2 regions of the Sagittula sp. NFXS13 genome follow, and region 2 is predicted to be linked to the other one. Evidence: riboswitches for the same ligand, from Rfam matches in the RefSeq annotation. Region 2 holds a riboswitch; the other holds the start of a gene.
The links. Region 2 has a riboswitch for thiamine pyrophosphate ahead of J4E08_RS02050 (YkoF family thiamine/hydroxymethylpyrimidine-binding protein). Riboswitches for the same ligand answer to the same signal wherever they lie in the genome.
Positions count from the first base shown of each region.

Region 1: another riboswitch for thiamine pyrophosphate. It lies ahead of thiM (hydroxyethylthiazole kinase); the one in region 2 lies ahead of J4E08_RS02050 (YkoF family thiamine/hydroxymethylpyrimidine-binding protein).

Region 1 is NZ_JAGEMH010000005.1:118,675-121,977, reverse strand. Features, by position in the region: gene J4E08_RS12730 (MFS transporter) at 207-1,436, opposite strand; gene J4E08_RS12725 (hypothetical protein) at 1,562-1,804, shown strand; TPP riboswitch at 2,038-2,134, shown strand; gene thiM (hydroxyethylthiazole kinase) at 2,180-2,968, shown strand; gene thiE (thiamine phosphate synthase) at 2,965-3,303, shown strand, end outside.
Region 2 is NZ_JAGEMH010000001.1:428,891-432,193, forward strand. Features, by position in the region: gene J4E08_RS02040 (ABC transporter ATP-binding protein) at 1-65, opposite strand, end outside; gene J4E08_RS02045 (ABC transporter permease) at 58-819, opposite strand; gene J4E08_RS02050 (YkoF family thiamine/hydroxymethylpyrimidine-binding protein) at 865-1,476, opposite strand; TPP riboswitch at 1,469-1,574, opposite strand; gene J4E08_RS02055 (hypothetical protein) at 2,132-2,731, shown strand; gene J4E08_RS02060 (ABC transporter ATP-binding protein) at 2,728-3,303, shown strand, end outside.

The DNA of each region.
Region 1 (3,303 bases), on a different contig from region 2:
CGGATTGAGGTGGGTCTGCTTCACCTTTGTTTTGGTTTTCCAACAGCAATGCCCCCCAAACAAAGGACCGGAAAAGGCACCCACACACGGTGATGATTTTCAACGCCAAGCGGTTGGGAGCGCGACAAAACCTTGCCCTTTGCCGACGCCGCAGCCTGAGCCAGACACTTTCTGCCGCCTCTTCAGCCCGCGCACGAAAGTCCTGCCTAGCGCGCGCCCCCCGCGAGTTTCTGTGCCTCGGGGCGGCCCCGAAGGGAGAGCATTGCCCACGTGCCAACGACCGGTCCCGGCACCAGGAACAAAAAGGCCCACTGCCATCCGCCGATCCACTGTGCAAAGATGGGCAGCGCCCAGATCGAAACGACCGTCAGGCCAAAGCCGATCCCCATCTGGAGTGCGAGCGCTGTGCCAACGAAGGCACTGTCGGCGAGTTCTGTCACGGCTGCCGAGAACTGTGCACTGTCGCCGATGACTGTCACGCCCCACAGGAGCGCCAGCAGCGCAAGCAGAAGTGGCGGCCCGTCGAAGAAGACACCGATCAGCATCGCGCAGGCACCCGACACGATCATCATGCCCGCGCAGGTCAGGCAGCGCCCGATCCGATCCGAAAGCCAGCCCCCGGCAAGGCACCCGATCACCCCGGATGCGACCACAACGAAGCTCAGCATCGAAGGAGAGCCGAAGGGGAACGGGTGCACCCCCGCTTCTGCCGCGGCGGCAAAGGCGAGAAACCAGGCCCACATGGCGTAAAGCTCCCACATATGGCCAAAGTAGCCGATGTTGGCGAGCAGAAGTGGCCGATCGGTAAAGACGGTAAGGGACTGGCGCGGGTTGAAGGTGGCTCTGCCAAATGGATTTGGTCCCTCACGTACAAAGAGGCCAAATATCAACGCGCCACCCAGGGCAGAGGCCGAAGTGGCCCAGACCACCGAATGCCAATCGACGCCATCGGCCACTGCACGCACAAGATGGGGCATGGAGGAGCCGAAGGTCAGCGCCCCGATCAGAAACCCGAGCGCGAGGCCCCTGCCCTTTACGAACCAGGTCGCCATGAGCTTGAGCGCCGGCGGATAGACCCCGGCAAGCGCAACGCCCGTCACGAAACGGGCAATCACCGCGGTGTCCGGGCCGACCACTAGCAGCGCAGCATTCGACGACGCCGCCAGAAGCGCCGCACCGGTCATCAGGCGGTGCATGGGCAGGATGTCGGGCAGGTTGACGAGAGACGCGCCCACGGCGCCCACGACAAACCCCAATTGCACGGCATTTGTCAGCCACGCCGCCTGCCCCGGAGAAAGCTGCCAGACACGGATCAGCTCGGGCACGATGGCCGTCGCCGAGAACCAGGTCGCAAGCACACCGACAACGCCGACGCAAATGATCGCCAGCATCCGCCAGCGCCCCGTGGCGTGCGGCATCACCGAAGCGTCAGTCATTGGCATTCCCTCCAGATATGCTTGCCCGGGTCGGACGCAGGGCAGAATGCCCCCGCCGATGGTCGTCGGGGCCCATGGTGTGCCCGCCAGCATGTCGGGCTTTTGCACCGGCTCGACAAGCCTCAATGTGTGGAGGCCGCGAGGTCAAAGCCGCCACATTGGCCCCGTTCATCATGATGCCCCCAAGGTCCGAACTCAACCACCCGCATGAACAGGCCGAAGCCCCCCCCGGCGGGGACAGCCCCGCGTCTTTCAATGTCGTTGCAACCATGATCGTGCAGCGCTCGAAAAGCACAAAGAACGACTTTGGTGCAATGCTTTCCCTCGTGCCCGATGGTCCGTTCCGTTCAGGGTTTCAGCATCTTTGATGCCGGGACGCACCGGCCGACAGCCCGAAACGTGACACTGCCTTCCGCGCTCGACCGCCAGACGGCCCTCCGTCCCGTTGACGATTGCGAGGGACGCCCCTGCCCGCGCTTACCCTCGAAAAAACTGCGCACGACGATCGCGGTAAAACGACCGAAGGTCAGCCAACAGCCCGCGCCCCGGTGGTCCCTGCGAGACGTGCCTATCGACATTCCAAAAGACATGTGCAATCCAAAGCGCACAACAGGGGCATCCGGCATCCGCCGGGTTGAGAAGCACCCTTTGAACCTGAACCGGCTCATACCGGCGGAGGAAGTTGTATGACGGTCGCCTTGTGCGGTCCTCTCTGCATCTCCGCCCAATAGGAAAGAGATGCGATGACCGATCCCTCCCGTTCCCTTTTGGCGATGCGCACCACGGCGCCGCTGATCCAGAACATCACCAATTATGTCGCCATGAACATCGCCGCCAATGTCATGTTGGCGGCGGGCGCCTCACCCGCCATGGTCCATGCCAAAGAAGAAGCCAGTGAGTTCGCGGGCCTTGCGCAGGGCTTGACCGTGAACATTGGCACGCTCGATGCGGAATGGGCGGAGTGCATGGTCCTGGCGGCGCGCGCGGCGCAGGATCATGGCACGCCCTGGGTGCTCGACCCGGTGGCCGTTGGCGCGACGGGAATGCGCCGTGCGCTTGGCCAGCGGCTGCTCGCGTTGAAGCCGACAGTGATCCGGGGCAATGCCTCAGAGATCCTCGCGCTGGCGGGCGCTGACACGCGCGGACGGGGCGCGGATGCCGCTGATGGGGTCGAGGCCGCCGAACAGGCCGCGCACGCCCTTGCGACAAAGACCGGCGGCGTTGTGGCGGTCACCGGGGCCATCGACTTTGTCACGGACGGGACGCGCACCGCCAGAGTGGCCAATGGCGACCCGATCATGACACGCGTCACCGCATTGGGCTGTGCGCTGACAGGCGTGGTGGGGGCGTTCATCACCTCCGGGTCGATCTTTGACAGCACGGTCGCGGCGCTGGCCTACTACGGTCTCGCCGGAGAGATCGCTGCCAAAACCGCACATGGACCCGGCAGTTTCCAGCCTGCCTTTCTGGATGCGCTCTACGCCATGACAGGGCCGGATCTGGACGCAGCCGCACGGATCAGCACGACATGATCCCGTCCCTTTGCTTTGTCACTGATGCCGAGGCACCCTGGACCCTGCTGGAGCAGGCCGAGCAGGCGGCGCGCGGCGGTGCGCTTTGGGTGCAGTTGCGGCACAAGACCCTTGCCGATGCGGCCTTTGCCGATCTGGCGTGCCAGATGATGGACCGGCTGTCACCGCTTGGCGCGAAACTGATCGTAAATGACCGGACAGAGATCGCGCGCGCCATTGGCGCAGCAGGTCTGCACATTGGCCAGTCCGATGGCGATCCACGTGCCGCCCGCGCCCGCATTGGGCCAGAGGCCATTCTTGGTCTCTCGATCGAAAGCGCCGAGCAGGCAGCCGCC
Region 2 (3,303 bases):
AGCGACACATCCTCGACCAGCGGTTCTGACCCGGCACACACCGTAAGACCTTGCAGTTCAAGCATGCGCGTTCCTCCGGTACCGGCGGCCCGTGGCCCGTTCGATCCCGTGGATGATCGCCAGAAGCGCAAGCGTGAGACAGGCCGACACCAACACCGCCGACAGCACAAGATCCGCCCGGAAATTGTTCTTTGCCGACAGGATGTAGATGCCGAGCCCCTGCCGCGCGCCGGCATATTCGGCAAAGATCGTGGCAACGATGGCATAGGTCGCCGAAATCCTGAGCCCGGAAAAGAAATGCCCCCGTGCCGAGGGCAGCGTGGCCCGGCGATAGACTGTCCACGGTGTCGCACCCATGGAGACCAGCTGATCGCGAAACGGACGCGGCAGGCTCGCGTAGCCGGCGACAAGGCTGACCACCATCGGAAAGAAGGTGACAAGGATCACCAGCAGCACCTTGGGCAGCAGGCCGAAGCCGAACCAAAGCACCATCAGCGGGGCAAGGGCGACGATCGGCACGGTCTGGCTGGCGACCAGAAGCGGCAGCAGCCCCCGGCGCAGCCAGCCCGAGAAGTGAAGCACGATGGAGACGGCGAAAGCGAACAGCACCGACAGGGCAAAGCCCACGCCCGCGACACCCAATGTGGCCGCCGCGTGCCGCGCGATCGCGGACCGCTCGACCAACAGCCCATTCACGACGTCGCTCGGGGCGGGCAACACAAGCGACGAGGCATCCGTCAGCGCGACATAGCCTTCCCAGCCGCCAAGAAAGACGCAGATGACCACGAGGGCCGGTAGGATCTGACCAAGATACTTCATGACAAGCCTGTCGCGGGCGCATGATGCCCGCGTGTGGCAGCCCGCTCAGCCGAGGCTGGGGCTGTTGGCCGAGGCTGTCAGGTCGATGGTCACATGGCCTTCCGCCGGGCCGAACCGCAGAAAGGCCTGGCGCAGCGTTTCGAAGACCGCGCCCGCATCACCGCGCAACCGCGTGCAGAAATTCTTGGACCGCAGGAACGTGCCGCTGTCCTTCAGGAAGTCGATGCAGCCATAGATTTCGTCCATATGGCCACCCGCGCCCATGACATAGAGCGAGAATTGCACATCTATCCCGACACCCATATCGGGCGCGTCCTTGACGGCGTGCGCCGCCAGTGTCTGCCGCTCGGCCAAGGACTGGTCCTGCGCGCGCGCAAGCGTGTCGCACCGGCAATTCGGGTCATCCGGCTCACCGGGGCAACCGCGCGACAGGGTCACGTGCATGGTCACATGTTCGGGCCGCTTGGCTGCGGCGGAAAACAGGTCCCGGATCGCGTCGAACAGCGGTCCGGGTGCGCCGACCATGAGCGTCGACATGTCGTCGGTCTCGATCCTCAGGTCGGATTTATAGGGGGACAGGGCGTCCAGCCCGGTGGTGATGACGTCCACGAAATCGGATGTCATCGGATAAAGTGACACTTGCGCGCCTATGAACATGGTAGCACCTCGCTCCGCTGGCATTATCCAGATCAGCTGTGAAGGGTTCACGCATGTCGCGCATCTCAGCTCCGCTCGGAGCACCCCCGGTTATATGCGCGCACCATTGTTCAACCGCCATTTGATGTCAAGCGAGTGTCTTTACATCAGTTTGAAACGCCTGCCTGCTCGCGCGGAACGAAGACAATCTCAGCCATGCTCGCCATGCGTTGGTCTGCAAGCGGCCACACATTGGGTCACTGAAGCGAGCCGCGGTCGGTGCCGTCTCTGAGGTGGGCTTTCTCGCCCGGGTGCGCGAATCTTTCTGGCGGAACGGCGCGCGGATTTCCGGTCGTGTGCTGGCCGCAAGACCGTTCCCATCACCCAAACCAACAGGAGACAATGGCCGGACAGCCTTGAAAGCGGTCTTTGGACCATCCCATGCGATGTGTGGGGGCAGGGCGACCTGAGCAAAGCAATGCAAACGCGCATGACGTGGAAAAGGCAGCCCCTACGATTGACCGCGCCCCGCCGACAGAACGAAACCGGTTTGCCGGGCGTGTGGCACGATCCGGCTTGGCGGTCTTTCTGCAACCCCAGACCAAGCCCGCGCGTTGGAGACACCTTGCGCATGATCCCATGGGCTCTACACTCTGACGGGACGGGAAGAGGGCTCATGCGCGACATCATTCGAAACACCATCGCGGGGGCGTTGGTTCTGACCGGGCTGGGCGTCGGGGCCTGGCCCTATCTTGTGTCCAGCACGTCCGACGTAAGCAGTTCCGACTCCATGTCTCGGCAGGAATTCTCGCAGAACAGCCCGCTGCTGCTGCCGGGCATCCTCGCCGATGTCTACACCGCCTTCGGAGAGACGGAGGAAGCCGCGATCTACGACAAGCTGGCCGAGGTCGCCACGGGGGACGCGCTGGAGCAGCTCTACCTCGAACGGGTGGGCGCAATGGCCGGGGGCGGCCTGAACCCCGATCAGGAAATCCACGAAGTGTCGCTGTTGGGGATGAGCGCGCGACCGTCCGGCGAGACAGTGAACATCTCGGCCCGCTGGCGGGTGCTGGGGGTCGTGGGTCACGCCGAACACATGCACATGCGCGGCAACGCCTACGCAGCGGATCTGCGGTTCGCCGTGGCGGATGGGCGCTGGAAGATCGCGGGCTTCGATCTGACGGACGTGGACCGCACGGATGCTGGCACGCTGGAGCGCAACGCCGATGCGCCGGGCAACACCTCCCCGGTCGACCCACCGGAGCAGGAGAGTTGATCCACGCACGCGACCTGACCTTTGCCTACCCGCGCGCCGGGTTTGCTCTGAACGTGCCTGCGCTCGACGTCGCCAAGGGCGAGCACGTCGGCATCATCGGACCCAGCGGCACGGGCAAGACCACGCTGCTGAACCTTGTTGCCGGGCTCGCACAGCCGGACACCGGCGCCTTGAAGGTGGCGGACCAAGATCTGACCGCGCTGGATGACGGCGGGCGCAGGCGGTTTCGCGCGGCGCAGATCGGCTTCATCTTCCAGACCTTCGCGCTGGTCGATTACCTGAACGCCTTCGAGAATATCCTGTACCCTTATCGCGTCGGCCTTGGCCTGACGCTCGATCGCGATGTCCGCAACCGGGCGCAGGCACTGGCCGAGGCCTGCGGCATCGCGCATCGCCTGAAAAGCCATCCGAACGCGCTGTCAGGTGGTGAACAGCAGCGCGTTGCCATCTGCCGCGCATTGATAACGCAGCCGGGGCTGATCCTCGCCGATGAGGCGACCGGCAACCTCGACCCCGAGACCAAGGAAGTCATCCTCGACGTGCTCTTTGCCCGTGCCGCCGAACAGGGGGCA